3 regions of the Dongia sp. agr-C8 genome follow, and region 2 is predicted to be linked to each of the others. Evidence: riboswitches for the same ligand, from Rfam matches in the RefSeq annotation. Region 2 holds a riboswitch; each other region holds the start of a gene.
The links. Region 2 has a riboswitch for cobalamin ahead of cobG (precorrin-3B synthase). Riboswitches for the same ligand answer to the same signal wherever they lie in the genome.
Positions count from the first base shown of each region.

Region 1: another riboswitch for cobalamin. It lies ahead of cobU (bifunctional adenosylcobinamide kinase/adenosylcobinamide-phosphate guanylyltransferase); the one in region 2 lies ahead of cobG (precorrin-3B synthase).
Region 3: another riboswitch for cobalamin. It lies ahead of ACYQ4T_RS24790 (CbtB domain-containing protein); the one in region 2 lies ahead of cobG (precorrin-3B synthase).

Region 1 covers NZ_BAAGHZ010000001.1:254,180-261,159, forward strand. The annotation lists gene ACYQ4T_RS01205 (response regulator) at 1-640, opposite strand, end outside; gene ACYQ4T_RS01210 (MarR family winged helix-turn-helix transcriptional regulator) at 651-1,142, opposite strand; gene ACYQ4T_RS01215 (branched-chain amino acid aminotransferase) at 1,243-2,136, shown strand; gene ACYQ4T_RS01220 (TerC family protein) at 2,193-2,957, opposite strand; gene ACYQ4T_RS01225 (molybdenum cofactor biosynthesis protein MoaE) at 3,038-3,499, opposite strand; gene moaD (molybdopterin converting factor subunit 1) at 3,504-3,755, opposite strand; gene arsC (arsenate reductase (glutaredoxin)) at 3,789-4,133, shown strand; cobalamin riboswitch at 4,206-4,350, shown strand; gene cobU (bifunctional adenosylcobinamide kinase/adenosylcobinamide-phosphate guanylyltransferase) at 4,403-4,969, shown strand; gene cobW (cobalamin biosynthesis protein CobW) at 4,983-6,014, shown strand; gene cobN (cobaltochelatase subunit CobN) at 6,016-6,980, shown strand, end outside.
Region 2 covers NZ_BAAGHZ010000001.1:595,588-602,567, reverse strand. The annotation lists gene ACYQ4T_RS02705 (precorrin-2 C(20)-methyltransferase) at 1-605, opposite strand, end outside; gene ACYQ4T_RS02700 (precorrin-8X methylmutase) at 607-1,236, opposite strand; gene cobG (precorrin-3B synthase) at 1,237-2,391, opposite strand; cobalamin riboswitch at 2,495-2,715, opposite strand; gene ACYQ4T_RS02690 (helix-turn-helix transcriptional regulator) at 2,755-3,846, opposite strand; gene ACYQ4T_RS02685 (Dabb family protein) at 4,117-4,407, shown strand; gene ACYQ4T_RS02680 (ribulokinase) at 4,475-6,052, opposite strand; gene ACYQ4T_RS02675 (L-ribulose-5-phosphate 4-epimerase) at 6,052-6,744, opposite strand; gene ACYQ4T_RS02670 (ABC transporter substrate-binding protein) at 6,808-6,980, opposite strand, start outside.
Region 3 covers NZ_BAAGHZ010000005.1:102,448-109,427, forward strand. The annotation lists gene ACYQ4T_RS24770 (PepSY-associated TM helix domain-containing protein) at 1-100, opposite strand, end outside; gene ACYQ4T_RS24775 (hypothetical protein) at 143-529, opposite strand; gene ACYQ4T_RS24780 (DUF1289 domain-containing protein) at 526-1,461, opposite strand; cobalamin riboswitch at 1,527-1,755, shown strand; gene ACYQ4T_RS24785 (hypothetical protein) at 1,788-2,111, shown strand; cobalamin riboswitch at 2,179-2,410, shown strand; gene ACYQ4T_RS24790 (CbtB domain-containing protein) at 2,453-2,644, shown strand; gene ACYQ4T_RS24795 (CbtA family protein) at 2,657-3,424, shown strand; gene mobB (molybdopterin-guanine dinucleotide biosynthesis protein B) at 3,458-3,961, opposite strand; gene pgsA (CDP-diacylglycerol--glycerol-3-phosphate 3-phosphatidyltransferase) at 3,958-4,530, opposite strand; gene uvrC (excinuclease ABC subunit UvrC) at 4,615-6,681, opposite strand.

The DNA.
Region 1 (6,980 bases), 340 kb from region 2:
TGCGGCGGAGGCGCGTGACCTGCACATCGACCTGCCGGCTGCCACCAGCTTCCGTTGCGGTCGCCTCGTCGGTCTCGGGGCCGGAGGAGGAGGTGAGCTCGTCGCGGCTGACGACCTCGCCGGCCCGGTTGCACAGCTCGGCGAGGAGGTCGGTCTCCGCCTCGGTCAGATAGACCGGCTCCTCGCCGCGGAACAGGCGCCGGCGATCGAGCTCGAACAGGAACTCGCCGAACTTAATCACCCGCCGCTGCGGTGCTGCGCGCGGCGCGGTGCGGGCGCGCTTCAGGATCGACTGGATTCGGAGCACCAGCTCCTTCGGCTCGAAAGGCTTGGTGAGATAGTCGTCGGCGCCGGTTTCGAACCCGGCGATGCGATCCTCGGTCTCACTGCGGGCGGTCAGCAGCAGGATCGGCACGTCACTCTCGGCGCGCAGGCTGACCGTGAGCTCGAGCCCGTTCTCGCCCGGCATCATGATGTCCAGCACCAGGAGGTCGAAGGCGAGGCTCTTCATCTTGTCGCGGGCATCGGCGGCATCGTTTGCCGTCACCACGTTGAAGCCCTGCTCGGAGAGGAATCGCGCGGTGAGATCGCGGATCCGGCGATCGTCATCGACGACGAGGATATGGGGCTGGTCGCTCATGCCCGCTATTCTACCGCCGGGCTTGCGGATTGAACCGTTCGCGATCGGATTCGTTGATCAGGCCGATGAGCACCTTGCGGAAGCCCTCGACCGCCTCGGCGCCGGCGCTGCGATAGGCCTTGGCGACCAGCGCGCGCTGCTCCTCGGTCAACTTCCTTTCGAGTTCGGCGCCGCGGTCGGTCAGGCTCAAGAGTCGCTGCCGCCGATCGGTCGAGCCCGGGCGCTGGATGATGAAGCCCTGGCGCACCAACTGGCTCAAGACGCGGGAGAGGCTCTGCTTGGTGATCTTCAAAATGTCGAGGAGTTCCGAAACCGTCATACCTGGGTTGCGTCCGACGAAATAGATCACCCGGTGATGCGCCCGGCCGAAGCCGTATTGCAGCAAGGTCTCGTCCGCTTTCGCCGTGAAGTCCCTGTAGGCGAAGAACAAAAGTTCGATCCCCTGGCGCAGGTCGTCGTCCCGGAGGAACAGCAGATTCAGCGGCGATTTCACTTCAGCCATTTTATGTCAGCACTGTTGACTTATTTTTCCGAAGCTTTTAAATTCGGCCCAGATACGATGCTTTTATAACCTGAGAAGCCTGACCGGAGGAAACCTTACCATGAGCCTGGTCCCCTATGACGATCGCGACGGCGAGATCTGGTACGACGGCAAGTTCGTGCCCTGGCGCGAAGCGAAGGTCCATGTCCTGACCCACGGCTTGCACTATGCCTCCTGCGTGTTTGAAGGCGAGCGCGCCTATGGCGGCAAGGTCTTCAAGTCCAAGGAGCATTCGGAGCGGCTGCACAAGTCGGCAGATATCCTCGGCTTCAAGATTCCCTATTCGGTGCAGGAGCTGGTCGCGGCGAAGGAAGAGCTGATCCGCCGCGCCGGGCTGGTCGATTGCTACGTCCGGCCGCTGGCCTGGCGCGGCAGCGAGATGATGGGCGTCGCCGCGCAGCAGAACACGATCCACTGCGCGATCGCGATGTGGCAATGGCCCGCCTATTTCTCGCCGGAGCTGCTGGAGAAGGGCATCCGCTTGAAATGGGCGAAGTACCAGCGCCCGGCGCCGAACACGGCACCGACCGCTTCCAAGGCCGCCGGTCTCTACATGATCTGCACGATCTCGAAGCACGAGGCCGAGGCGGAAGGCTATCAGGACGCGATGATGATCGACTATCGCGGACAACTTGCCGAGGCCACGGGCGCCAATGTCTTCCTGGTGCAGAACGGCGAAGTGCACACGCCGACGCCGGACTGCTTCCTGAACGGCATCACCCGGCAGACCGTGATGGATCTCGCCCGCCGCCGCCAGCTGAAGGTGGTCGAGCGCGCGATCATGCCGGACGAGCTTGCCAAGACCGAGGAGGTCTTCCTGGTCGGCACCGCCGCGGAAGTGACGCCCGTCGGCCAGGTCGGCGACTACAAGTTCAAGGTCGGCCCGGTCACCCGCCAGCTGCGCGAGGACTATCTGAAGGAAGTGCGCGCGCATCAGAACAGCGCGGCGGCTTAAGCGGTCCGTACAAAGTCAAACCCCGCTCCCTCGGGCCGAGGGAGCGGGGTTTTCTTTTAGGCGGCTGCCCGCTTTTTCGCCGCTTCCTTGCGGGCGCGGGCCCAGAGGTTCAATCCCTCGACGCCGGCCGAGAAGGCGATGGCGAAGTAGAGGTAGCCCTTCGGGATGTGGAAGTGCAGGCCTTCGCCGAGCAGCGCCACGCCGATCAGCAGCAGGAAGGCGAGGCAGAGCATCTTCACCGAAGGATGCTTGTCCACGAAATCGCCGACCGCATTCGCTGCCGCGATCATCACGATCATCGCCGTCACGACCGCGGCCACCATCACCTCCAGGTGATCCGACATGCCGACCGCGGTGATGACGCTGTCCAGCGAGAAGACGATGTCCAGGATCGCGATCTGCACCACGGCAGATGCGAGGGTGAGATAGGTCTTCTTCTCCCCTTCTTCCTCGTGCGCGACGTCGATGTTGTGGTGGATCTCTGTGGTGGACTTCGCCAGCAGGAACAAGCCACCGCCCAGCAGGATGATGTCGCGCCAGGAGAGGTCGTACGTGTTCTCCGGCCCGAACCAGTCGACGGTCAGGATCGGCTCTTTCAGTCCGGCTACCCAGGAGATCGAGGCCAGCAGCGCCAACCGTGTCAGCAGCGCCAAGGCAAGGCCGAGACGCCGGGCCAGCCGCTGTTTGTCCGGCGAGACGCGCCCGGCGACGATCTGCACGAAGAGCAGATTGTCGATGCCGAGGACGATCTCGAGGGCCGCAAGCGTAACGAAACTGAGGATGACGGCAGGATCCGTCAAAAGCTGCATGGTGTCGGACATGGGAAGCGGTCGCCCCGGTCGGCCGTTTCAGGGATAGGAGAATTGGCGGTTTGTCAGGAAGATTTCAAGCTGTGAGGCGGCTACTTCTTGAGCCAGGCCGCCTTGCGGGCGTCGTCGCTGGTCTTCGCCTCGACCCAGCGGGCGCCTTCGGGGCCGTCTTCCAGCTTCCAGAACGGTGCCTCGGTCTTCAGCCAGTCGATCAGGAAGGCGCAGGATTCCAGCGCCGCCTCGCGGTGGCTGGAGGCGGTCGCGACCAGCACGATCCGGTCGCCCGGCTCCAGCCGCCCGTAGCGGTGGATGATCAGCGTCGCCGACAAGGGCCAGCGGCGCTGCGCCTCCGCCTCGATTTCGGCAAGGCGCTTCTCGGTCATGCCGGGGTAGTGCTCAAGCGTCATTGAGCTCGCGGCGCCGGAGCCTGCGGGTGCGATGTCGCGCACTAGGCCGACGAAGCTCGCGACCCCGCCGACCTGGTGATTTCCGGCCGCGAGCTTTTGGAGCTCGGCGCCGATGTCGAAATCCTGCGTCTGGACCCGGACGGTCACGACTTCAGCCGCCGGTCACCGGCGGGAACAAGGCGACCTCGTCGCCGGCTTTGACCGGATGGCTGAGGCCGACATAGTCCTGGTTGACCGCGACCTTCACGGCCTTGCGCTCCTTGAGCGCGGTCGCGTAATTGGGGCCGAGGCTCTCCAGCCAGTCGAGCAGCTGCCCGACCTCTTTCACATGGGCGGGAACGTCGAGGGTTTCTTCGGCCTTGCCGATCTTCTGGCGGAGCCAGGCGAAATAAAGCAGCTTCATGATCTCTACTTAATAAGGGCGCGAGGAAGGTCCATGGCCGTCACCATCTACCATAACCCGAATTGCAGCACCTCCAAGAAGGTGCTGGGCTGGCTGAAGGAAAAGGGCCACGCGCCGAAGGTGGTCGAATACCTGAAGACCCCACTGGACGAAGCGGGAATCAAGTCCCTGCTGAAGAAGCTGAAACTGGGGCCGCGCGACATTCTCCGCAAGAAAGGCGAGGCCTTCGAGGCCCTGAAACTGACCGACAAGACCAGCGATGAAGCTCTGATCAAGGCCATGGCCAAGACCCCGGTCCTGATCGAGCGGCCGATCGTGGTCGGGCCCAAGGGCGCGGTCGTCGCCCGGCCGCCGGAACGGGTCTGGGAGACGGTTTGAACCCGTTAACCTCCACGGCGGATTTTGCTGCACCGCCCCGGGCTTCCTGCTAGTTTCCGGCCGTTCGCAGGGAGGGAAGCCGGTCCGATGCCGGCGCTGCCCCCGCAACTGTAGGATTGCGCCTGGACCTTCGCGTTCGGGCAACGGACCCGGAGAAAGCCACTGGCCCTGTTCTGGCCGGGAAGGCGCGGGTTCCGGCGGTCGAGCCAGGAGACCTCGGCGAACGCTCTTTATAACGGTCGGCGCCTCGGCGGGAGGAGCGCAACACCTTGTCGAAGTCTCAACCATCCAGTCTGTCGCTGGGCGTGTCCGGGCTGATCACGCCCTTGCCGCCGGTAACCCTGGTCCTGGGCGGGGCGCGCTCTGGAAAGAGCCGCTATGCCGAAGGCCTGGTCGATCGCCATCCCGGGCGCCGCACCTATCTCGCCACCGCGGAGGTGCTGGACGACGAGATGGCGGCGCGGGTGAAGACGCATCGCGAGCGCCGGGATTCGGATTGGAAGACCGTCGAGGAGCCGCTCGACCTCGCCGGTGCCTTGAAGGCCGAAACGGAACAGGGAGCGGCGGTTCTGGTGGATTGCCTGACGCTCTGGCTCGGCAATCTGCTGGGGCAGGAGCGGAATGTCGATGCCGAGATCGACGGCTTGATCGCCGCGCTCGGCCAGTGCGGCGGACCGGTGGTCTTCGTCTCGAACGAAGTCGGGCAGGGGATCGTACCGGACAATGCGCTGGCCCGGCGCTTCCGCGACCTCGCCGGCATCCTGCATCAACGTTTGGCGGAGAAGGCGGATCACGTCGTTTTCGTGACCGCCGGTCTCCCGATGAAACTGAAGTGAGAAGAGAAGTCTGATGACGACCAAGATTCCCGCGACCATCGTGACCGGCTTCCTCGGCGCCGGAAAGACCAGCCTGATCCAGAACCTGCTGCGCAATGCGCGCGGGCGGCGCATCGCGCTGATCATCAACGAGTTCGGCGAGCTCGGGGTCGATGGCGAGATCGTCAAGGGCTGCGGCATCGAGGATTGCCCGGAAGAGAATATCGTCGAGCTGGCCAACGGCTGCATCTGCTGCACCGTCGCCGACGATTTCCTGCCGACCATCACCGCGCTCCTGGACCGGCCGCAGCCGCCGGAGCATATCGTGATCGAGACCTCGGGCCTCGCATTGCCTAAGCCGCTGATCCGCGCCTTCAACTGGCCGGAAGTCCGGACGCGGGTGACGGTGGATGGCGTGATCGCGGTGGTCGATGGCCCGGCCGCGGCGGCCGGCCGCTTCGCGGACAATCCGGAAGCGGTCGCGGCGCAGCGCGCCGCCGACGAATCTTTCGACCACGAGAGTCCGCTGGCGGAACTCTTCGAGGACCAGATCAACAGCGCCGATCTCATCATCCTCAACAAGAACGACCAGATGTCGCCGGACGATCGCACGGCGGCGAAGGACGTGATCGACCGCGAGATGAAGCGGAAGGCGAAGCTAGTTCTCTCCAGCTACGGTGCGATCGACCCCGACGTGCTGCTGGGCCTCGGTGCCGCGGCGGAGGACGACCTCGACACCCGCTTCTCGCACCACGAGCTCGAAGGCGAGGATCACGACCACGACGAGTTCGAGAGCTTCCAGATCGACATGCCGATTTTGAAGACACCCGATGAGCTGCTGGCACGCCTGAAGCCCGCGATCGCGACCCATGACATCCTGCGCGTGAAGGGCTTCCTCGACGTGGCGGGGCGCGACATGCGCCTGGTGCTGCAAGGCGTCGGCGGCCGCATCCAGCATTACTATGACCGCGCCTGGGGCTCGGACGAGGCCCGCAGGGGCCGGCTGGTGGTGATCGGCCTCAAAGGTCTCGACCGCGCGGCGATCGAAGCGGCGGTCAAGGGCTGAGATGCATCTCCTCGCGGCCAAGCCGGGCGAGATTTCCGACGGATCAGGCGCGATCGACCTCGGCCAGACGCCGGGTGAGATCGTCATTCTCTCCGCGGCGGATACCGAGCTCGCCTGCCTCGCCGCCGCCTATGCCGCGCTGCCGGAACCGAAGCCGAGCCTGCGGCTCGCCAATCTGCTGCTGCTGCAGCACCATCTCTCGGTCGATGCCTATGTCGAGAACATCATCGGGCATGCCAAGCTGGTGATCGTGCGGCTGATCGGCGGGCGGCGCTACTGGCCCTATGGGCTGGAAGAGATCTCCGCGACCTGCCGCGACAACAACATTCCGCTCGCGGTGCTGCCAGGCGACGATCAGCCGGATCCCGAGCTTGCCGATTTCACCACGTTGGACACCCAAGTAGCGCATCGGCTCTGGCGCTACTTCACCGAAGGCGGGATCGAGAATGCGCAGCAGGCGTTGCTGCATGCGGCGGGCCTGATCGGCCGCGCTACCGAATGGCTGGAGCCGCGGCCGCTGCTCAAAGCCGGTCTCTATTGGCCGGGCGAGGCCGTGACCAGCCTGGCCGATCTCAAGCGGCACTGGCACGCCGGCCGGCCGGTTGCGGCGATCGTGTTCTACCGCGCGCTGATGCAAGCCGGTACCTTGAAGCCGATTGACGCGCTGATCGCGGAGCTGGGCCGGCGTGACATCAACCTCCTGCCGATCTTCGTCAACAGTCTCAAAGACGCCGTCGCCGCCGATCTCATCGGCGCTTTGTTTGCAGAGGCGAAGCCCGACCTGGTGTTGAACGCAACCGGCTTCGCGGTCTCGCAACCCGGCGGGGATTTTGCGACGTCCTTCGACGTTGCCGACTGCCCGGTGCTGCAGGTTGTGCTCTCCAGCGGCAGCGCTTCCGATTGGGAACAGAACACCCGCGGCCTCTCGCCACGCGATCTCGCCATGCAGGCCGCCCTGCCGGAGCT
Region 2 (6,980 bases):
AGCCAGGCTTGCTGCAGCTTGCCGGTCTGCTCCAGGGCGCGGCGCAGCTTCGGCAGGTTGCGGCCGATCTTCATCACCACCAGCGCGTCGGTATCGGCGATGCGGCGGGTGAGTTCCGCCTCGGGCAAAGTCGCCATCACCACGGTGAGCACGTCGTCACCCCAGGTGATCGGCTGGCCGGTGCTGGTCCAGCATCCCGACATGCCGGTGATGCCCGGCACAATCTCGATCTCGACCTTGCCCTGCAGCCGTGCGTGGAGATGCATGAAGGAACCGTAGAAGAAGGGATCGCCCTCGCAGAGCACGACGATGTCGGCCTCGCGCGACACGGCCGCGATCTTCGCCGACCAGTCGACGTAGAAGGCCGCCATCATCTCGTTGTACCGCGGGTCGTCGAGCGGGATCTCGGTGGTCACCGGGTATTCCATCGAATACTCGACAGCGTCGGGCGCAAGGATGCCGTCCACGATCTGCCGCGCATGGCCCAGCCGGCCTTCCTTGCAGAAATAGGCGACATGCCGCGCGGCGCGCACCAGGCGGTCGGCACGCACGCTCATCAATTCCGGATCGCCCGGGCCGAGGCCGACGCAGATCACCTTGCCCATTCTATTCCTTCCAGCTGGCGAGGGCGTTGACGGCGGCGGCGGTGATCGCCGAGCCGCCGAGGCGGCCCTTCACCACCAGCGCCGGCACCACGTCGGCCGCGATCAGCGCCGCTTTCGATTCCGCCGCGCCGACGAATCCCACCGGGCAGCCGATGATCGCCGCCGGCCGCGGGCAGGCCGGGTCTTCCAGCATGTTCAGGAGATGAAACAGCGCGGTCGGCGCATTGCCGATCGCGACCAGCGCACCCTTGAGATGCGGGCGCCAGAGTTCCAGCGCCGCGGCCGAGCGCGTGTTGCCCATGTCGCGCGCGAGGTCCGGCACGCGCGGGTCCTGCAAGGTGCAGATCACCGCGTTGTCGGCGGGCAGCCGCGCGCGGGTGATGCCTTCGGAGATCATCCGCGCGTCGCAGAGGATCGGCGCGCCGGCGGCGAGCGCCGCCCGGGCCGTCGCCGCCATGCCGGGCGTGAAGTGGACGTCGCGCTCCAACCCCACCAGCCCGGCGGCATGGATCATCCGCACGACCACCGGCTCTTCGTCCTTGGAGAAGCGCGCGAGGTCGGCTTCGGCGCGGATGGTGGCGAAGCTCTGGGCGTAGATCTTTGCTCCGTCTTTTTCGTAGGCGTGGGGCATTCAGGCTCGCAGGATTCCATGCAGCTTCAGGATGTCGTCCGGCGTCAGGCCCCGGCGTTCGGGGGGATCGCCGGGCCGACCGTAGCGGATCAGGTCGAACCGATCTGGACCGGTTGCGACAAGTGTCAGGTCGACAGCGCCGGAACTGGCGCAGCCCTTGGCGCAGCCGGAGATATGCAGGCGCGCCCCCTCCGGCAGGAACGGCGCCAGCGCCCGGGCCAGCGGCCGGGTCTCGGCGAGGCCCTGCAGGCAGGTCGGCGCCCCGGTGCAGGCCTCCAGCCGCAGCCGTGGGTCGCCGGCATCACGGATCAGGCCGGGCAGATCCGTAAGCGTCGTCGCGCCTTCGATCAGCAGCATCCGCCAGGGCGTCAGCCGCAGCGGTCCCAGCGCGGCCAGGGCGGCGAGCGTCTCCGCATCGATCCGTCCGAACTCGACCGCCACCAGCGCGCCTTGTGCACAGAGGCCGGGGCCCGGGCGCGGCGCCGGTTCGGCCGCCGGGTTTTGCCGCCAAGCCGCGGGCAGGTCAGCGCCGGCGGCGAGATGGCGGGCCATGCGGCCGCGCTGCTGCTGCACGCCGCCGCTTTCGAGGAACCAGCGCGCGAAGGCCAATGCTGTCTCCGCCGCTGCGTCGCGCGTAACCGTGCAACCGAAGGAGATGGAGTCGGCGCGGCAGATCAAGCCGTCGCGGCCCCGCTCGATGCGAATGTCCGCGGAGGTGCCCGCGAGCACCGGCCGCGGCCCGCAATCGACCGCAAAGCCGAACTTGCCGGGGAGAGTCGGCGCATCCTCGGAAGCGAGGAGCGCGGTCAGCTTGCGCGTGATGACGGCGCTGTCGTCATCCGCTGCCCAGAACGGCGTGACCACGATGTTGCGCTGCGCCTCGGCTTGGGCGGAGAGATCGATCAGGTCGAGCGCTTGCAGCGCCTCGACCAACGGACGGTGCGTTTCCGGCCTGACGCCGCGGAGCTGCAGGTTGGCGCGCGACGAGAGATCGATCTGCCCATTGCCATGCGCGGCGGCGAGGGCCGCGATCCGGCGCGCCTGTTCGGTGGTCAGGCGGCCGAGCGGCGGGCGCAGCCGCACCACCAATCCGTCGCCGGATTGCATCGGCCGCAGCGCGCCGGGACACCAACCATAGATCCGCGGATCGTTCATCGCCCTTCCGGTCGAGACGCCTTTCTTGTTTCGGCGGAAGGGGGGACGGCCGGGGGATGCGGTAAAGCATCGTCCTAAGCCGGCCGCGAAAAACCCCGTTCGCCCGTGACATCTTGCGCTGGCAGGTCTCCCGGCTTGCGGATTTCGAGCCTCGGCTCTACGGTCCCGCCGCCTTCCCGGCCGAACGGCCAGTGGCAGTGGCGGACCTCTCCGGTCACGGTCGCGGGGGCGGCTGCGCTTCGGCACCCTCGGCGCCTATCGCATTCCCTTTTCACCTGCCCCTTTCAATCGATCGGGACAGGAACCAGCGCCCGTAACTGAGGCCGGGCGGGTCGCCTTGTCAAGCGGAGGAACCGCCGCAGCTCAGACGTGGGCGAGCAGCGCGACGAGCTCGGCCTGGCGGGAGGCGCCGGTCTTCTGCAGGGCGTCTTTCAGATAGCTGCGGGCGGTGCTGGGCTGGATCTTGAGTTGCGTGGCGATCGCTTCAATATCGAAGCCTTCGGCCAGCAACGCCGCCACGTGCGCTTCCCGCTCGGTCAGGCCATAGGCGCTCCGGATCCAGGCGAGGTCGGGGCGGAGCGCCGCCGGATCGCGATCGCGCTCGATCAGCAACGCCAGCGCCGTGGCCGAGGCGAAGACATCGCGGGCCCGGCCCGGCACCGGATGGACCTGCAGCAAATAGCGCCGGCCCTCGGGATCGGTAAGCGCCGCGACCCCCAGCCGTCCCGGCCGGGAAACCGCATTGGCCACCGCGCGGTCGACCGAGAGCTGCGACACCCGATCGCCCGCCACCAGACGCCGGCGCAGGATCCGCAGCGGCGCGGCCGGATCGCCCTCGCCGGCCGATTGGCCGGGCAGCACGCGGCCCCAGGAATCCAGCTCGATGATCGCGCCGCCGCGCCGGCCGAGCATCCAAGCCATGCCGCGCGCCTCGGCGTCGAGCACGCCCTTGGCGATGCGGGCGACGGCATGGAGCTCCGGCAGTACGCTGTCGAGCAGCGCGCGCTCTTCCGGCTGAAAGGGCCCAAGCTCGACGCGCCGCTTCAGGCTCAGCTCGACATATTCATCCGGACCGGGCGCCAGCACGGTGTTGGCATGCCAGAACACGCCGTTCGGGCGTAGAAACTCCTGGTAGAACGGGTCGCGCGCCAGCTCCTCGGCGGCATAGTCGTCCTGGTCGATGCGGAAACCAACGTAATGCGTGCCGACCCGCTGATAGCGCGAGTTTGGCGGCGCGCGGCCGGCGGCGAAATCGGCAACCGCGCGCGCGGCTTCAGGGGTCACGATCGCCGTGACCATCTTGCGCGCCTCATTCCGCATCAGCACGGCGTCGCGGGCACCCGCCGCCATCGCGAAGTGCCCCAGCGCTTCTTCCCAGCCCGCCGCCAGGATCGCAGCAGAGACCAGGTCATCGACGCCCGCCCGGATGCCATCGATCGAAAGCATCGTGCGCATCTTGCGCCTCTGGAAATCAACCGGCGGCCGCACATTGCCATATGGCATGGGCAACCGCGCCCCGACCGGAGCATGGTGCCTGAGTTGCGGGATTTGCGCGACACTTTTAGTCGCGTTAACCATGGCACTGGGGTATGTGCCCGTGGAGTGTGAGGCGCCCTTTCTTCCTCTTGCCATGGTTGGGATTCGGAGAAAGGCAGCGGCCCTTTCGCCGCCTTCGCGTTCCGGGTAGAACATCCGCCACAATAAGGTCACAGGGGAAACGAACCGATGATCCGGCACACCGTCGTCTTCACCTTGAAACATCCCCGGGACTCCGCCGAGGAGAAGAAGTTCCTGGCCGATGCCATGATCCTCAGCAAGATCCCGACGGTGCGGAAATTCGAGCAGCTGAAGCAGGTGAGCCGCAAGAACGACTACAAGTTCGGCTTCTCCATGGAGTTCGAGGACCAGACCGGCTACGACACTTACGACCAGCACCCCGACCATGTCGCCTTCGTGCGTGATCGCTGGAAGAAAGAAGTGATCGACTTCCTGGAGATCGACTACACGCCCCTGTAGGGACGAGCGGCCTGCGCCAGCGGCGGTGCTTCAAAAGGCTGCACCCGTCTAAAGCTCCGCGCGGTGGTCAACCTGCGGCTTGAGCGGCGCCGAGTTGTTTCAAGTATGGCAGGATCTCGCCCAAGTTCTGCGCCGGCTGGCCGGACCCGAAGGCGAAATAGGCCTGCCTGAACATTCCATAGAGCCGGTCGTAGACCGCGCGGCGCTCGGGGCGCGGCTGGATGGTCTTGAACGGCAGGCAGAGTGCGGCCTGCGCGGCGGCGACGTCGGGATAGAAGCCGGCGGCGAGGCCGGCGAAGATGCCGGCGCCGAAGCCGGTCGGGATGCCGTCCGGCACCAGGACCGGCTTGCCGAGCACGTCGGCGTAGACCTGGTTCAGCACCGCGTTCTTCTGCGGGATGCCGCCGCCGTTGATGATGCGTTCGATCGGCACGCCGTTCTCCGCCATGCGCTCGAGGATCAGGCGGGTGTGGAAGGAGGTGCCCTCGATCGCGGCGAAGAGCTCATCCTGCGCGGTGTGCAGCAGGTTCCAGCCGAGTGTCACACCGCCCAGATCGGATTTCACCAGCACCGTGCGGTCGCCGTTGTCCCAGGTGAGGCGCAGCAGTCCCTTCCCGCCCGGGCCGTAGCGGTCGAGGTCCCTGCCGAGTTCTTCCAGCGGGACATGCGCACGCCGTGCAATGGCGTCGAAGATGTCGCCGGTCGCCGAGAGTCCAGCCTCGATGCCGATGAGATCGGGCGCGACGCTGCCGGGGACGATGCCGCACAAGCCCGGGATGAGGCCCACTTCCCTGGCGATGGCGATGATGCAGGTCGAAGTGCCCACGACATTGACCACGTCGCCGATGCGGCAGCCGGCGCCGAGCGCATCCCAATGCGCGTCGAAGCCGCCGACCGCCACTGGGATGCCGGCCGGGATGCCGAGACGCCCGGCCCAGAACGGAGACAGCCGCCCGGCGATCCTGTCACAGGTCTGGTAGTCGCCGCCGAGCTTGGCGCGGATGCCGTCGAACAGCGGATCGACCGCGGAGAGGAATTCCTGCGACGGCAGGCCTTGCCAGCGCGGGTTCCACATCCATTTATGGCCCATGGCGCAGATGCTGCGCGTCAGCCGCGCGGGATCGGTGACGCCGGTGAGCGTGGCGGCAACCATGTCGCAATGCTCGACCGCGGTCACCAGCCGGCCGCGGTCGTTGGGGTTGTGGCGCAGCCAATGCAGCAGCTTGGCGAAGCCCCATTCATGCGAGTAGACGCCGCCGCACCAGTCGATCGCCTCCAGGCCCTGTCGGTGCGCGAGCTCGGTGATCTCCTCGGCTTCCGCCTTGGCGCGGTGATCGCACCAGAGATAGTAGTCGCCGAGCGGCCGCATTCCCTCGCCCAGCATCAACACGCTGGAGCCGGTGGTGTCCGCCGCCAGCGCCACGATATCCGGGCCGGCGACGCCGCTGTCCTTCAGCGCGGTCTGCAGCGCGCGGGTGAGCGCCGCCATATGGTCGCCGTGGGACTGGGTGGCGAAATCGGGATCGCTGGCGCGCCGGTGCAGCGGATAATCGGCGACCGCGTGCCCCAGGCGGCAGCCGGTCTCGTCGAACAGGGTCACGCGGACGCTGAGCGTGCCGAAGTCGATGCCGGCGACCGCGCGCATCAGCTCTTCTGGCCGTAGGTCGCCCCGGCCCCGTGCTTGCGGAAGTAGTGCCGGTCGAGCAAAGCCTGGGAGACGCCGGCGGCATCCGGCCGCAGCGCCAGGGTGTTCAGTGCCATGCGCGCGACGTATTCGAGCGTGACGGCGTTGTGCACGGCATCGGATGCGTCACGGCCCCAGGTGAAGGGGCCATGGCCGGCGACCAGAACGGCCGGTACCTCGAGCGGGTCCTTGTTGCCGAAGGCCTCGACGATCACCACGCCGGTATTGCCGACATAGTCGCCGCCGATCTCGCCGTCGGTGAGCGGGCGAGTGATCGGCACGGGCCCGTGGAAATAGTCGGCATGGGTGGTGCCGAGCGCCGGGATCGGCCGTCCCGCCTGGGCCCAGGTGGTGGCGAACTCGGAATGGGAATGCACCACGCCGCCGACCGCGCCGAAGGCCCGGTAGAGTTTCAGATGGGTGCCGAGGTCGGAGGACGGATTCAATCTGCCCTCGACAACCTTGCCGTCGAGGTCGGTCAGCACGATGTCGGCCGCCGTCATGCTGTCGTAGCGCACGCCGCTCGGTTTGATGGCGACGATGCCGGCGGCGCGGTCGATGCCGCTGACATTGCCGAAGGTCGACAGCACCAGTCCGCTCTTCACCAGATCGAGATTGGCCTCGAGAACCTGCTGCCGCAGCTTTTCCAACATGCCTTGGGACTCTGACAAAAAAGACGCGGGGTGCCGTCGCCGGCACCCCGCGCGACGGGAGGGTTAGTGCGAGGTCCAGCCCTTGTAGGTCGCGATGTTGTCCGCCGTGATCAGCACGGGATCCAGCAGGATCACGCTCTGCTCCGGCTTCTTGCCGTTGAGGATACCGGCCGCGAGCTCGAGCGACTGGCCGGCCATCACGTAGGGATCCTGCGAGGACGAGGCCTTGATCAGCG
Region 3 (6,980 bases), on a different contig from region 2:
CGACGAGGCCGGCATAGAAATGCCAGCGCCAGATCGCGCGATAGAGCATAGGCAGGGACGGCGCCATGGCGGGCGCGGTCCCGGTGCGTTCGGGATTCATCTCTCATCTCCAAAAAAAGAAGGGTACGAAGCAAAGCGGCGATCAGGCCGCTTGCGGTGGCCCTTGGGAGAAGAGGTCGGAGGGATAAAGGGAAAGCGGTGCAGGGTCGGCGTCGCCCGGCCCTTGCGGCATGGCCATCGACGTCGCCGGCGGCGCGACGGTGATTCCACCGTCGGCAAGCGTCGCGACCGGCGCATGGCCGCCCATCGCGCAGCTCGGGCCGCAGAGCTGGCATTTCTGTTGATGCTCGGCCGGGCTGGCGGGCGCTTCGTCGTTCTGCGATCCGCTCGGCCCGCAGAGATGCGCCTCGAGCATCGCCTGCAGCGGATCGGCGACCGCCGCGAAGGCGGGCAGCAGCGTGCTCAGCAGCAGCGCATAGGCGGCGATCAGGCCGATCGCAAACCGGTGATGGCGAAACCGTGCGATCATGCGCGGCAGGCCCCGGGGCGGGGAGCGTCTTGCGGCGGGTTGCACGGGTAGAAGGTGGCGCAGAGTGTATAGGCCTCGGGCAGGTCGACCTCTGCCGGCGTCGCGCGCCGCAAGGCGAGCTCCCCGGGCAGCAGATGGGCATGCGGCCCGTCCGGCGACTGGCCGCCGGGTGCCGGGATCGGCGTCATCACTTCGATCCGGCCGAGCGGGGTTTCGACCACGCGGGTCGGGTTGTGCTGCAGCAGGGTTCCGCCGCAGCGCCGCAGCACGGCCTCGGGCGGCAGCCCGGTCGCACCGCGCAGCACCGCGTCGAGCGCCGGATCGGCGCTGCGCAGGAGGAAGCGCATGTGATCGCGGCCCAGGCCGAGATCGAACAAGGTCTCGCCGCGATGCGCGGGCTGGATCGCCGCCGCATCGGGACCGCAATCGGTCAGCAGCAATCCCGGCGCGGAAACGTTGCGCGGGCGCGGGATGACGACGAGGATCGCCCGCACCCCGCCCGCGACGCTTGCATCGCGCCATTGCAGCGCGCGGAGATCGCCGCGCGGCGTGAAGCGCAGGGCACCGCGCGCGGTGACCGCGCGCAGCTCGGTCTCGACCGAGACTTCGGCCGGCTCCTCGGCGTCGAACATGAACGCCGCGCTCGCGCCGTGGCAGCCGGCCACCCAGGTGCCGCTGCGCCGGACCAGCGTGTCGGCGATGAAGCCGGCAACTTCGTCGGGCAGCCAAGGGAGCCGCGTGACGGCGATGCCGAGTTGCACGATGCGCGGCGGCAGCGCGGCCCAGATCGCGCGCTTCCGCTCGTTGCCCGCCTTCGACCATTCGCCGATCTCGGCCGACGAACGCGCGCAGCCGAGACAATAGCCGCTCACGTCGTCGAGCGTGCAGATGCCGGTGCAGGGCGAGCCGATCGGTCGGACCTCGGTATTCATGGCGCGCAGCCTAGCGCCTGATAAGCCGGCCCGCGAGTCGCATCTTGACCGGCAGGCCGCGTCTCTCTACCAAGAGCGCCGATGGTTCCTCGCGACAAGGGGATGACCTTGGCGCGAGGATAATAGGGAACACGGTGCGATGCCGTGGCTGCCCCCGCAACTGTAAGCAGTTCGTCGAACATCCACGCGGCTCAGCGTTCAAGACCTGGGCCGCAGCCACTGAGCGAAGACTCGGGAAGGCGGATGTCGGCCAAGACCGCGAGCCAGGAGACCTGCCATCACCTGTGCAACCCTTCTTGCCGGCGGGGCGTCCGGAGAAAGAAACCATGATCCGCGCATCACTGCTCGAGCGTTCCGCCGACAGCCTGGCGGCGCTGTTCACCGCATCGACCAAGAACAACGGCGCACTGCGCCTCGACGTCCTGCGCTGGGTGCTCGACCTGCCGCCGGAGATCGACCCGGCGCTGGCCGCGCAGGTGCTGATCGGGCGGCAGTCGCGCGGGGAAGGCGAGCCCTTCTCCGATTTCGCCCAGGCGCTGATCGGCGAGATGGGCCGGGCCGACCGCGCCCGCCTCGCCGCCATCCCGCGGACCCGGCGCCGCCATGCGGCGCGAACAGAGCCGCCGGCGCCGCAATGCGGCGCGAACTGAACCGATTGAGTCGCTGCCGCGCCAAGTTCCGGCCTTCGCGCCGGATTGACGCTTTATAGGCCGAATCCCTATAATTCGCGGCGATGGTGCCCCGACGGATGAAGTCCAGGGGCTTAAAAGGGAACACGGTGCGGACGACCCAGAAGGGGCCAATGCCGTGGCTGCCCCCGCAACTGTCAGCGGCGAGCCGAGCGTCACTTATGACCACTGGAGGACCCTTAGATTCAAGAGGGGCCGGGAAGGTCGGCGCAAGGCGGAGACCCGCGAGTCAGGAAACCTGCCATCGGGAGTGAGACCTGCAACCGCGCGACGGGGATGTCGCGCCAGATAGGAGACTTTCGATGACCACGACCACGCAGACCCGCACCAACACCGCCACGATCTCCGCGACCCGCTCGAAGACCCTGATCGCCGCCAGCATGGCCGCCTTCCTCGGCGTGTTCATGATCTGGGGCGTTGGCTTCTCGCATATCGCGGCGGCGCATAACGCGGCCCACGATACCCGCCATTCCAACGGCTTCCCCTGCCACTAAGGGGCTAGTCACATGCAGATGTTTCGGCGGCTGTTCATCGCAGCCGCGAGCGCCGGACTATTGTCCGGGCTCTTCGTCACGCTGGTGCACAACGTGACGACAGTCCCCGTCATCCTCCAGGCCGAGGTCTTCGAGAAAGCTGCCGAGGCGCCGGCACCCGCTGCCGGCGCCGCGGCGAATACCGCAGCGACGGCGGAAGCGCAGGACCACGATCATGCCGCCGCGAATCATGCCGCCGAGGGCCATGCGCATGACGGCGACGCGTGGGAGCCGCGGGACGGGTTCGAACGCACCGCTTTCACCGCCTTGGCCGATCTGCTGACCGGCATCGGCTTCGCGCTGCTGCTGATCGCCGTCTATGCGGTCTCCGGCCGGGCGATCGATTGGCGCCAGGGCGTCTATTGGGGTCTCGGCGGCTTCGCGGTCTTCATTCTGGCCCCCAGCATCGGCCTGCCCCCGGAGCTGCCCGGCAGCGCCGTGGCGGATCTCACGGCACGGCAGATCTGGTGGGTCGCGACCGCGGTGCTGACGGCAGGCGGTCTGGGCCTGCTGTTCTATGTCCGGGAGCCGAAGCCGCTCTGGGTCGTGGTCGCCTTGGCCATGATGGTGGTGCCGCATGCGATCGGCGCGCCGCAGCCGGAGGAATACGCCTCGGCGGCGCCGGAAGCCTTGGCCCATCGCTTCCTCGCCGCCACGATGATCGCCCAGCTGCTGTTCTGGGCCGTCCTCGGCGCGCTCAGCGGCTACTGCTACAAGCGGTTCGTCGCGCCGGCGGCCTGATCGCGGGTAAGCCCCGGCACTTGGTGTCGGGGCTTACGCCTTTTCGAAGCCGCAATGCCGCATCACGAAATCGGCGATCGCGCCGATGTCGTTGAGGTCGATCACCGGCAGCCTCGTCTCCGGCTTCGGCCCGTCCACCAGCACGGCGACGATGTTCGGGTCTTCGGCGGCCAGCAGCGGCTTGCCGTTGGCCTCGCGCCAGATCTCCAGCTTGTCGTGGCCTTCGCGCTTGAAGCCCTCGACCAGCAGGAGGTCGACCTCACTCATATGCTTCATGAGTTCTCTCGAGTCCGGCTCCGGCGCGCCGCGGTGCTCGTGCATCAGCGCCCAGCGGTTGGCGGAAGCGACCAGCACCTCGGTGGCGCCGGCCTCGCGGTGGACATAGGAGTCCTTGCCCGGCGTGTCGACGTCGAAGGCGTGATGCGCGTGCTTCATGGTGGAGACGGTGATGCCGCGCCGGATCAGCTCGGGGATCAGCTTGGCCAGCAGGGTGGTCTTGCCTGCCCCGCTCCAGCCCGCCAGGCCTAGGACCTTCACTTCTTCGCGTCCGCGCGGTCGTCTTCGGCCATGTGCTTGATGCCGACCCGGAAATAATCATAGCCAGTGACCAGGGTCAGCGCCGCGGCCAGCCACATCAGGGCTTCGCCGATGAGCTGGACCGGCCAGCCCGGCATCACGTCGCCGACGATCAGGAAGCCGACGGCGACCATCTGCATCGTCGTCTTCCACTTCGCCATCATCGAGACCGGCAGGCGAACCTTCAGCTCGGCCAGGTACTCGCGCAGGCCGGAGACCAGGATCTCGCGGCAGAGGATGATCAGGGCCGGCAGAACGACCCAACCGGAGATCTGGCCATGGGCGGTCATCGACATCAGGATCGCCGCCACCACCAGCTTGTCGGCGATCGGGTCGAGGAAGCGGCCGAGCGCCGAGACCTGGTCCATCCGCCGGGCGATATAACCGTCGAAGAAATCGGTGATACAGGCGACCGCATAGAGGATGAAGGCGATCCAGCGCAGCCACGGCTGGTCGAAGAACAGCAGGGCCGCGATCAGCGGGATCGCGGCGATCCGCGACAGCGTGAGGATATTGGCGATGTTCGTCATGGTGCTTGGCGCACGTCTTCTTCTCGGTTCCGGGAGAAAATAGCAGGTCGGCTTCGCCCTGTCACAGGGCGGAAATGCGGCGAATTATCCGCCATGGAAGTGGTCGTAGATCTTCTTCGCCACCGCCTCGGAAACCCCCGGCACCGCCGAGAGGTCCGACAGCCCGGCCTGGGAAACCGCCCGGGCCGAGCCGAAATGCAACAGCAGGGCCTTCTTCCGCTTGGCGCCGATCCCCGGGACGTCGTCCAGTATCGAATGCCGGATCTCCTTGGAGCGCTTGGCCCGGTGCGCGCCGATCACGAAGCGGTGCGCCTCGTCGCGCAGGCGCTGCAGGAAGTAGAGTACCGGGCTCTTGGGATCGAGGCTGAACGGCTCGCGGCCCGGCATGAAGAAGCGCTCGCGCCCGGCATTGCGGTCCGGCCCCTTGGCGATCGAGGCCACGCAAACGTCGCCGATGCCGAGATCGGCCAGAACCTGCATCGCGGTGTTGAGCTGGCCCTGGCCGCCGTCGATCAGCACCAGGTCCGGCCAGAGGCCCTTGTCGCGGTCGGGATCCTCTTTCAGCGCGCGGTTGAAGCGGCGGGTCAGCACCTGGCGCATCATCGCGTAATCGTCGCCCGCCTGAACGGATTCACGGGTCACCGGCGGCCGCGCGGGATCGATGGTCTCGATCACCTGCTCCAGCGAGGCATTGGGCTCGACCTCGAAGGCCGGCATCGGCGCCTCACTCAAGCCGTCCGGTGCCGGCGTCTCGGCGTCGTCTTCCGCCTCTTTCCGCGTCACGTCGCGGATCGAGTATTTGCGATACTGGTTCTTCATGAAGCCTTCCGGCCCGGCGACGATCATCGCGCCATAGGGATTGGTGCCGGAAATATGGCTGTTGTCGTAGACCTCGATCCGCTTCGGCGGCTGTTCCATCTTGAACAGCTCGGCCAGCGCCGCGAGCAGCCGGGTCTGCGAGGCGGATTCCGCCATCCGGCGGGTCAGCGCATCCTTGGCGTTCAGCAGCGCATGGTCGAGCGCCTTGCGCTTGTCGCCGCGCTGCGGCGCCAGGATCTCGACCTTGCGGCCGGCGCGCAGGGTGAGCGCCTCGGTCAGCAGCTCCGCCTCGGCCGGGATCTCGTTGACCAGGATCAGCTTCGGCGGCGTCTTGTTCTCATAGAACTGGCCCATGAAGGCGGCGAGGATGTCCTTCACCTCGGCCTGGCGGTCATGGGCCGGGAAATAGGCGCGGCTGCCGTAGTTGCTGTTGTTGCGGAAGAAGAAGACCTGCACGCAGCTATGGCCGGACTCCTCCTGATGCGCGGCGATGATGTCGGCCTCTTCCACATTCTCCAGGTTGATGTCCTGGCGGCTCTGGATCGCCGCCAGGGCCTGAATCCGATCCCGGAGCCGCGCCGCCTTCTCGAACTCCAGCGCATCCGAAGCCTGCTGCATCTCGGACGAGAGACGCAGCTTCACCGCATCGCTCTTGCCGGTGAGGAAGGCATGCGCCTCCTGGACCAGGCCTTGGTAGTCGGCCTCGGTGATCCGGCCGACGCAGGGCGCCGAGCAGCGCTTGATCTGGAATTGCAGACAGGGGCGGGTCCGGCTGGCGAAGATCGAATCCGAGCAGGGCCGCAGCAGGAAGGCGCGCTGCAACGCGACGATGGTGCGGTTGACCGCGCCGGCGGAGGCGAAGGGTCCGAAATACTCGCCCGGCCGGTTGCGCGCGCCGCGATGCTTCGCAAGTTGTGGCGCCGGATGATCGCCGGTGATCAAGATATAGGGGAAGCTCTTGTCGTCGCGCAGCAGCACGTTGTAGCGCGGCATGTAGCGCTTGATCAGGTTCGCTTCCAGCAGCAGCGCTTCCACCTCGGTATGGGTGGTGACGAACTCCATCGCCGCGGTTTCGGAGATCATCCGTTGAATGCGATTGGCCTGACGATACGGCTGGGTATACGCCGTCACGCGCTTCTTCAGGTCGCGCGCCTTGCCGACATAGAGAACGTCGCCTTTCGCATTCATCATGCGATAGACGCCGGGGCTGTTCGGCAAGGTTTTGACCTTCTCGCGGATCACGCCGGCGCCTTGGGACAGCCGCCCGCGCGCGGCGCGCGGCGCTTCCGTTGAATCTTCAGGCGATTCCGTTTCGGTCCAATCGGTGCTCATGCTGTTCGGGATATAAGCTGTTCCAGAGCATTTTTCTGGCGGCAGCAAACCTCAACGTCGTTTTCCGGACTTTTACGCCGCGACTCCCGCGTTAACCAGGACGGATATCCCCCATTTCTGTGGATAAGTCTGTCGGTAATCTCCCGCCGGTTTGACGCGGCTCAGGGATTCCGCCGATCTCCGAGAAATGCACAGAAAACGGGCAGAAACGGCAAGGGCTTGATCTATATGACCTTATTCAGCCCGCCCTGAAATATCCTGGTCATAAAGCGGACTCCGCTCTTGACTCGCGGGGGCGT